Regions from separate parts of the Pseudomonas sp. AP3_22 TE3818 genome, predicted to be linked through region 3. Evidence: predicted binding sites of a transcription regulator. Region 3 holds the regulator's gene; each other region holds the start of a gene.
What was found. Region 3 encodes sigma-54, which starts transcription at its own class of promoters, with help from an activator protein. Its sites were predicted from a motif close to ANTGGCATNNANNTTGCTNT; they were not measured.
Positions count from the first base shown of each region.

Region 1: the regulator sigma-54 is predicted to act here: its motif matches at 1,209-1,228, upstream of AB7M25_RS21090 (CmpA/NrtA family ABC transporter substrate-binding protein).
Region 2: the regulator sigma-54 is predicted to act here: its motif matches at 1,554-1,573, upstream of AB7M25_RS21375 (circularly permuted type 2 ATP-grasp protein).

Region 1 is NZ_JBRJHL010000001.1:4,639,340-4,642,615, reverse strand. Features, by position in the region: gene AB7M25_RS21090 (CmpA/NrtA family ABC transporter substrate-binding protein) at 1-1,092, opposite strand, end outside; gene AB7M25_RS21085 (quinone-dependent dihydroorotate dehydrogenase) at 1,321-2,340, shown strand; gene rmf (ribosome modulation factor) at 2,555-2,770, opposite strand.
Region 2 is NZ_JBRJHL010000001.1:4,704,980-4,708,255, reverse strand. Features, by position in the region: gene speE (polyamine aminopropyltransferase) at 1-254, shown strand, start outside; gene AB7M25_RS21385 (hypothetical protein) at 457-690, shown strand; gene AB7M25_RS21380 (ribonuclease E inhibitor RraB) at 901-1,245, shown strand; gene AB7M25_RS21375 (circularly permuted type 2 ATP-grasp protein) at 1,606-3,015, shown strand; gene AB7M25_RS21370 (alpha-E domain-containing protein) at 3,028-3,276, shown strand, end outside.
Region 3 is NZ_JBRJHL010000001.1:5,683,390-5,686,665, forward strand. Features, by position in the region: gene lptB (LPS export ABC transporter ATP-binding protein) at 1-241, shown strand, start outside; gene AB7M25_RS25955 (RNA polymerase factor sigma-54) at 487-1,980, shown strand; gene hpf (ribosome hibernation-promoting factor, HPF/YfiA family) at 2,055-2,363, shown strand; gene ptsN (PTS IIA-like nitrogen regulatory protein PtsN) at 2,376-2,840, shown strand; gene rapZ (RNase adapter RapZ) at 2,843-3,276, shown strand, end outside.

The sequences.
Region 1 (3,276 bases), 1.0 Mb from region 3:
TTCCTTGCCTGGTGCCGCGACGCCTACAGCGCTGGCCGCTTTACGATACAACTCCAGTTGATGGACTTGACGGGCCACGGCGAGGTAATCCGGGTCATCGCGCAACAAGCCCCAGCGACGGAACTGGGTCATGAACCACATGCCGTCGGACAGGTACGGCAGATTGACCTCGCCTTCACCATGGAAGCGCAGGGCGTGCGGGTCTTGCCAGCGATGGCCCAGGCCATCGACATAGTCGCCCAGCAGGCGCGGCTCGATGCATTCCAGCGGCGCATCGAGGTATTGCGCTGCACTGAGCAATTGCGCGGTGCTGCGGCGATTTTCGCGGCTTTCTTCGATGAAGCGGCTGGCTTCCAGCACCGCCATCACCAACACCCGCGCGGTATTGGGGTATTGCTCGACGAACGCACGGGTGCAACCGAGGACCTTTTCCGGGTGATCGGGCCAGAGGGTCTGGGTCGTGGCCAGGGTGAAACCGAGGTCCTGCTGCACGGCGCTGGCGGACCAGGGTTCACCGACACAGAACCCGTCGATACGCCCGGCCCGCAGGTGGGCGACCATTTGCGGAGGTGGTACTACCACGCTGTCGACATCCAGCAGCGGGTGTATACCCTGGCTGGCCAGCCAGTAATACAACCACATGGCGTGGGTGCCGGTAGGAAACGTCTGAGCGAAGGTGAGTTTTGGGCGAGTTTGGTGCACGTGCCGATCCAATGCCTCAGGACTGGTCACTCCCAGCGCCTGCAAACCGCGGGACAGATTGATGCTCTGGCCGTTCTGATTCAGGCCCATCAACACCGCCATGTCGGTCGCGGCCACGCCACCGATGCCCAGGTGAACGGCGTAAATCAGACCATAGAGGCTGTGGGCGGCATCGAGTTCGCCGCTCACCAGCTTGTCCCGCAGGTTGGCCCAGGACGATTGGCGCTTGAGGTTCAGGGTCAAGCCGTAGGGTTGGGCGAAGCCCTGGGTGGCGGCGACCACCACCGAGGCGCAGTCGCTCAGGGCCATGAAGCCGAGATTGATTTCGGTTTTTTCCGGGGCATCGCTGCCATGGACCCAAGCCAGAGGGCCGGCTGACGGTTCGTTCATCGCGCGTTCACCTTGCAAAAAAAACGTCGTCCCGGGTCCGTGCAGGGGCAGGCCGGGGACGACGCCATTGTCTTTGCACCCATTCCGACGCTGGCGTGGGTGCTGGTGACCGGAAGGGTGCAAGGCATATGCCAGCAACCGCTGATTTGAACACGCGCCTCGCTTGCCACCCCGTTGCCCGGCTATAATCGCCGCCTCAATTCGCCGCCAATCGAGTCAAATCCGCCCATGTACACCCTGGCCCGTCAGCTGTTGTTCAAACTCTCCCCGGAAACCTCCCACGATCTGTCCCTGGACCTGATCGGCGCGGGCGGGCGTCTTGGACTCAACGGCTTGCTGTGCAAGGCCCCGGCGAAGAAGCCGGTGAATGTCATGGGCCTGGACTTCCCGAACCCGGTGGGCCTGGCCGCCGGTCTGGACAAGAACGGCGCGGCCATCGATGGATTCGCCCAACTGGGTTTCGGTTTTGTCGAAATCGGCACCATCACCCCTCGTCCGCAGCCGGGCAACCCCAAGCCTCGCCTGTTCCGCTTGCCGGAAGCCGAGGCGATCATCAATCGCATGGGCTTCAACAACCTCGGCGTCGATCACCTGCTGGCCCGCGTGGCGGCGGCCAAATACAAGGGCGTGCTGGGCATCAACATCGGCAAGAACTTCGATACGCCGGTCGAGCGTGCCGTGGACGACTACCTGATCTGCTTGGACAAAGTGTACGCCCACGCCAGCTATGTGACGGTCAACGTCAGTTCACCGAATACGCCGGGCCTGCGCAGCCTGCAATTCGGCGATTCGCTCAAGCAGTTGCTGGCCGACCTGGCCGAGCGCCGCGCGGAGCTGGCCTTGCGTCATGGCAAGCATGTACCGCTGGCGATCAAGATCGCGCCGGACATGAGCGACGAAGAAACCGCACAGGTTGCACAAGCGCTGATCGAAACCGGAATGGATGCGGTCATCGCCACCAACACCACCCTGAGCCGCGTCGGCGTCGAAGGCATGGAACATGGCGACGAGGCCGGTGGTCTGTCCGGCGCACCGGTTCGCGACAGGAGCACCCACACCGTGAAAGTGCTGGCATCGGAGCTGGGTGGTCGCCTGCCGATCATCGCTGCCGGCGGCATTACCGAAGGCAAGCACGCCGCAGAGAAAATCACCGCGGGCGCGAGCCTGGTGCAGATTTACTCGGGGTTCATCTACAAGGGCCCGGCACTGATTCGCGAGTCCGTAGACGCCATCGCAGCCTTGCGCTAATACCTGTAGGAGCCCGGCTTGCCGGCGATGGCGTCATTGATATCGCCATCGCCGGCAAGCCGGACTCCTACAGGAACAGTTTTTGCCAAGGGGCAGGCATAAAAAAGGGCCCCTTTAAAGGAGCCCCTGGGCCGCAGCCCGCCGTCCGGATGGGACGTGCGTGGTTAATTCAGTACAAAATCAGATTGTCGTGTCGGAGTGTTGTGCCCTGTAATTAGCCGACGGCGTGAAGTTCGTTGAGTCTGTGGATTCCCGCAGTGCCGGTCATACCGTCCCAGTTGTCGCCGCGTCCTTCTCGCCAGCCGTTGATCCAGGCTTGGCGTACCGACGGTAGAGTAAATGGGCAAAGCTCACGGGATTTGCCACCAACGCCATATTGATATCCGCGCAAAAATGCTCTTTCCAACGGATCACGCTTAAGTCTTCTCATAGGGTGTTGCCCTCACTTGTTGACTGTATTTATCGCGTCGACCTCTATTGAGGTCTGGCAGAAAAACTCTGCCGTTGGGGGCTCGTTGCCGGCGTGACGAGCCAAGGTGTTGGCGTCATTGCGGCGCCAACCTGAGTTGAGTTCTAACCAATGCGTCACATCGAGGGAATGATCGTTTTGTCATAAGGACGTAACCATCCATGTGTTAAGGCCATAAGTAACAGAGTGTTTGTAGCGTATTTATTAGCCAAACCCCGGTATGATCGGCCCTGCGCTGGATGATGGGCTTAATCCTTTAGTGAGAATGGCTCCCGTTGCCGGGAGGCACTATTCGACGAAGGGTCGACTTATGACATTTCATTGCATCAACTTTTTTATCTGTCCTTGCATCTAAGCTCATTTAACCCGAGCAGCAGGGGTGGAACGGCACACCTTCGTGCCACGCGGGCGCTCTTCGAGAAAAGCGCCTGATTGAAAACCGGACCGGCAATGCGTTGCCCGGTCAC
Region 2 (3,276 bases), 980 kb from region 3:
CCGGTCGCCTGCGCAGCCTGTTCCCGGACTGGCACTTCTACCAGGCCGCCGTGCCGACCTACATCGGCGGCTCCATGACCTTCGCCTGGGGCGCGACCGATACCGCTTATCGCAAGTTGTCCCGCGAAACCCTGCAACAGCGTTTCACGGGCAGCGGCATCGTCACTCGCTACTACAATCCTGAAATCCACATCGGCGCGTTCGCTTTGCCGCAATACGTGTTGCAGGCCGTGAACAAGCCCAGCAACGACTGATTGGATGAAATGCAACACCTGTGGGAGCGGGCTTGCTCGCGAATAGGCTGTATCAGTCAGCAATTCTGTCAACTGACACCCCCTATTCGCGAGCAAGCCCGCTCCCACATTGAATTGCGGCGGAACAAGGCGGAACAATTAGCCAGCTAACAAGGTCGAGATAGAGGTAAGCCCATCCATGGGTTTTATCGAGGAGGCTTCAATGCAAAAGTGGAAAATCACTTTCGTGGATGATCATGGCGAAACCGTTAACGAGGTCTTCGAGTGCACCGAGCGCCCGGATAACGAGTGCGCCGCCAAGCTCATCAAGGCCCGGCTTCTTCCTGTCGCTGCCGAGCTGGATCTGAACGATCTGGAGGGGCGGACCGCCGATGCGAGCGTCAAAGAGCTCAAGTCCCAGAACAGCATTCAAATCCTCGACATAACTCCAATCTGAACGGCACCTGTCGCATTCACATCGAGACCTTGGCAGCGGCTCTATCTTGAGGCTACTCTGCAAGCGAGATCAGCGAATGAATCGCTAAGGTCTGGTCTTGTCAGCTCCATGCTTGTTTCCCGCCGGCACATCGGTTGCCGTCGCTCGCGCTGTTCGGTTGCGGGTGAGGGAGTACGGAAAGTCTATCCATCGTTTTGAGGAGGACGTTTCATGAGCACAGCCTATCAAGAAGACATCAGCAGCAGCGTGTTGCGCCGCATGAAAGAAGGCGGTTTTGACTTTTCGCGGTTTCATCCCATCGAGTTCTACGCCATTTTCCCGGATGAGGAGCGGGCACGCAGGGCGGCAGGTCATTTCCACCGGGGTGAATCCCTGGATGCGCAAGTCAGTGTGCGCGACGACGGCGCTTGGGCGCTGGAGTTGTGCAAAGTCATGTATGCCACCTACGACGATATCGGCGACTTCGAGCAGGGTTTCGAAGCGGTTGTCGAACCGTTGGGCGGAATCATCGAAGGCTGGGGTGTGAAACAGGAGGTACGAGGGCGACTCGCATAAACTTATGAACAGTGACAACCGGCATTGACGGCTAACCTTCGGGTTGGCCGTTTTCGTTTTTGCCGCCAGGAAATTGAACATGACCCCCTGTAGGAGCTGGCTTGCCAGCGAAAGCGTCCTCCTTGAGCAGCACATGACTTAACGACCCCTTCGCCGGCAAGCCGGCTCCTACGGACTATGCTGGTGATAGGCGATAGCCACGCCTTGCAATGAAGCGGGGGCGATCAGATTGGAGCAATTGCCGCACAGGAATGGTGCGGTCCTTGCGCATTGATTATCCAACTGATTGATATCAAAGCGTTTATGCCGCTGGCACGGGCCTTGCGAAGGTCTGGACGTCCGAGTGACAAGGAGTACGGCATGATCCGCACCTATTTTGATGAGATGTACGATGCCGGCGGCCAGGTCCGCCCGCATTATCGGGAGTTTGCCCGTTGGCTGGCCGAGACGCCTGACGAGCTTCTGGCACAACGGCGACGCGAGGCCGATCTGCTGTTTCATCGCGCCGGGATTACCTTCACGCTCTACGGGGACGAGCAGGGCACAGAGCGCCTGATTCCCTTCGACACCATCCCCCGCAGCATCCCCGCCAGTGAATGGCGGGTCGTCGAGCGCGGTTGCATCCAGCGGGTCAAGGCGTTGAACATGTTCCTCGCCGACCTGTATCACGAGCAACGCATCATCAAGGCCGGCATCATTCCGGCTGAGCAGGTGCTGGCCAACGAGCAGTACCAGTTGGCGATGCAGGGGCTGGACCTGCACCGCGATATCTACTCGCACATCTCCGGCGTCGACCTGGTGCGCGACGGTGACGGCACCTACTACGTGCTCGAAGACAATCTGCGCACACCGAGCGGCGTCAGCTACATGCTCGAAGACCGCAAGATGATGATGCGCCTGTTCCCCGAATTGTTCGCGGCGCAACGCATCGCCCCCATCGACCACTACCCGAACCTGTTGCTCGATACCCTGAAAAGCTCAAGCCCCATCGACAACCCCAGCGTGGTGGTGCTGACGCCGGGGCGCTTCAACAGTGCGTTCTTCGAGCATGCGTTTCTGGCGCGGGAAATGGGTGTGGAGCTGGTGGAAGGCGCGGACCTGTTCGTGCGTGACGACAAGGTCTTCATGCGCACCACCGACGGGCCGAAAGCGGTCGACGTGATTTATCGTCGCCTCGACGACGCCTTCCTCGATCCGCTGGCCTTCAACCCGGAGTCGATGCTCGGCGTGCCGGGGCTGCTGTCGTCCTACCGTTCCGGCAACGTGGTGTTGGCCAATGCCATCGGCACGGGGGTGGCGGACGACAAATCGGTGTATCCGTTCGTGACCGACATGATCCGTTTCTACCTTGATGAAGAGCCGATCCTGAAGAACGTGCCGACCTGGCAGTGCCGTAATCCGTCTGAGCTTTCCCACGTGCTGGCCAATCTTCCAGAACTGGTGGTCAAGGAAACCCAAGGCTCCGGCGGTTACGGAATGCTGGTGGGGCCGGCGGCGACGGCGGCGGAAATCGAAGCCTTCCGCGCGCGGATCATCGCCAAGCCCCATGCCTATATCGCACAACCGACGCTGTCGCTGTCGACCTGTCCGACCTTTGTCGAAAACGGTATCGCGCCACGCCACATCGACTTGCGGCCGTTTGTCCTGTCGGGTCGCGAGACCCGGGTGGTGCCCGGCGGTTTGACCCGTGTCGCCCTGCGCGAAGGCTCCCTGGTGGTCAACTCCTCCCAGGGTGGCGGAACCAAGGACACCTGGGTGGTCGAGGATTAAAGGAAGCCTGCCATGTTAAGTAGAACTGCCTCGGATTTGTATTGGATGTCGCGTTACCTGGAGCGGGCGGAAAACCTCGCACGGATGCTCGATATCAGCTATTCGCTGTCGCTGATGCCGCAAGACGGCCGTGGCGACGGTTTGCACGAACTGGCCATGCCGCTGTTGATCACCGGCACCCTGGACGATTACCTGGAGCGCCATGGCGAACTGCATGCCGAACGGCTGCTGCATTTCTTCGCCCTGGATGCGGCCAACCCG
Region 3 (3,276 bases):
TGAACCGTTTGCCGGCGTGGACCCGATTTCAGTCGGCGACATCAAACAGATCATTTACCACCTCAAGGCCAAAGGCATTGGCGTGCTGATCACGGACCACAACGTTCGTGAAACCCTGGACATCTGTGAAACCGCCTATATCGTCAATGACGGTCAACTGATCGCCGAAGGTGATGCAGAGACCATCCTGGCCAACAATCTGGTGAAGGAAGTGTACCTGGGCCATGAGTTCCGCCTGTAAACGCTGAGGTGTGCCCAGGCAACTGCCCGGGCACCGGTCTCGCGATTCATCGGCGCCTCCTGCGACCCCGCGTGTTCAGTTCCCAACAAGGGCAGCAGCGCAACACAAATTTATAGTTTTTTATTGTTACAGCGCTCTAGGCAAATCCTTCAGTTTCAGGCATATAATTTGCTTATGTTTGGCGCCCCGGCGCCCTGTAGTGGATGGCGCATGTGCGCCGGCGAATAAGGTGTTAAGCCCCTGCCATGAAACCATCGCTAGTCTTGAGAATGGGCCAGCAGCTGACGATGACACCTCAGCTGCAACAGGCCATCCGCCTGCTCCAATTGTCGACCCTGGACCTGCAACAGGAAATCCAGGAGGCCCTGGAGTCCAATCCGATGCTCGAACGCCAGGAAGAAGGCGACGACTTCGACAATTCCGACCCCTTGGCCGACAACGCCGAACAAAAGCCCAACACCGATATCCAGGAACCCTCCTACCAGGAAAGCGCCCCGACGGTTGATAACCTCGAAGAGGGTGACTGGAACGAGCGCATCCCCAACGAACTCCCCGTCGACACCGCGTGGGAAGACGTTTACCAGACCAGCGCCAGCAGCCTGCCCAGCAATGACGATGACGAGTGGGACTTCACCACCCGCACCTCGGCCGGTGAAAGCCTGCAAAGCCACTTGCTGTGGCAGCTGAACCTGGCTCCGATGTCCGACACCGATCGCCTGATCGCCGTGACCCTGATCGACTGCATCAACAATCAGGGCTATCTGGACGAAACCCTCGAGGAAATCCTCGAAGCCTTCGATCCGGAACTGGACATCGAACTGGACGAAATCGAAGCCGTCCTGCACCGCATCCAGCAATTCGAGCCGGCCGGCATCGGCGCACGCAACCTGGGCGAATGCCTGCTGCTGCAATTGCGTCAGTTGCCCGCCAAGACCCCTTGGCTGGCCGAAGCCAAGCGCCTTGTCACCGATTACATCGACCTGCTCGGCAGCCGCGACTACAGCCAGTTGATGCGCCGCATGAAGCTCAAGGAAGATGAGCTGCGCCAGGTCATAGAACTGGTCCAGAGCCTCAACCCGCGCCCGGGCTCGCAGATCGAGTCCACCGAAGCCGAGTACGTCGTTCCTGACGTTATCGTACGCAAGGACAACGAGCGCTGGCTGGTGGAGCTGAATCAGGAGTCGGTGCCACGGCTGCGGGTCAACGCCCAGTACGCCGGTTTTGTGCGCCGCGCCGATACCAGCGCCGACAACACGTTCATGCGCAATCAGTTGCAGGAGGCCCGCTGGTTCATCAAGAGCCTGCAGAGCCGCAATGAAACCCTGATGAAGGTTGCCACCCAGATCGTGGAGCATCAGCGCGGGTTCCTCGAATATGGCGACGAGGCCATGAAGCCGCTGGTCCTGCATGACATCGCCGAAGCGGTCGGCATGCATGAGTCGACGATTTCACGGGTGACCACCCAGAAGTTCATGCACACCCCCCGGGGCATTTATGAACTGAAATACTTTTTCTCCAGTCACGTAAGCACCTCCGAAGGCGGCGAATGCTCGTCCACGGCGATCCGGGCGATCATCAAAAAACTGGTTGCCGCGGAAAATCAGAAAAAGCCGTTGAGTGACAGCAAGATCGCTGGTTTACTGGAGGCACAAGGCATTCAGGTGGCTCGCCGCACCGTCGCCAAGTACCGCGAATCCCTCGGGATCGCGCCTTCGAGCGAACGCAAGCGGTTGATGTAGAGCCACGCCACAGCGTTCCAGTGGTAGATCATCTGATCTACCGCTTTATGCACTGGCAACGAAGGAGAAGCTGTATGCAAGTCAACATCAGTGGACACCAACTGGAAGTGACCGAACCTCTTCGCACCTACATCGGCGAAAAACTCGAACGATTGGAGCGACATTTCGACAAGATCACTAACGTGCAGGTCACGATGACCGTCGAAAAGCTGAAGCAGAAAATCGAAGCCACGCTGCATATTCCCGGGAATGAAGTGGTCGCCAATGCGGAACATACCGATATGTACGCTGCGATCGATGCACTCACCGACAAGCTGGATAAACAACTCAAAAAGCATAAGGAAAAGACCCAGAGCCTCCTTCAGGGCGCAACCGGTCGTTAACACTCCCAACCCATGATCCGACTTGAAAGTATCCTGACCCCCGGCCGTTCCCTCGTGAACGTGCCGGGCGGCAGTAAAAAGAAAGCCCTCGAACAAATTGCCAATCTGATCGCCCGCGAAGTGCCGGCTCTGGAGATGCAAGATGTCTTCGAGGCGCTGATTGCCCGTGAAAAACTCGGCTCCACCGGTTTTGGCAACGGCATCGCTATTCCACACTGCCGTCTCAAGGGTTGTGTATCGCCCATCAGTGCCTTGATGCACCTGGACGCCCCAATCGATTTCGACGCCATCGACGGCGCGCCGGTTGACCTGCTGTTCGTTCTGCTGGTTCCGGAAGCCGCTACCGATGCGCACCTTGAGCTGCTGCGACAGATCGCCAGCATGCTCGACCGCAAGGACGTTCGCGAAAAACTGCGCCATGCCGCAAGCAACGAAGCCCTGTATCAGGTTGTCCTGGACGAGCAAAACGGTCAGTAATCATGCGCTTGATCATCGTCAGTGGCCGTTCCGGCTCGGGTAAAAGTACCGCCCTCAATGTTCTTGAGGACAACGGCTACTACTGCATCGACAATCTGCCTGCCGGCCTGCTGCCGGAACTGGCCGAACGAGCGTTAATTCATACCGAGCTGATGCAGCCGCTGGTGGCCGTTTCCATTGATGCCCGCAACCTGCCCAGCCACCTGTCACGCTTCCCCGAGCTGCTCGAAGAAGTCCGCAGCCGCCACATCCAGTGCGATGTCCTGTACCTGGATGCCGACGAAGAAACCCTGCTCAAGCGCTTCTCGGAAACCCGCCGGCGTCACCCCCTGAGCAACGCCAACCGCTCGCTGGCCGAAGCCATCAACGTCGAAAGCGTCCTGCTCGGGCCGATCGCCGACCTCGCCGATCTCAAGATCAACACCACCAGCCTGAA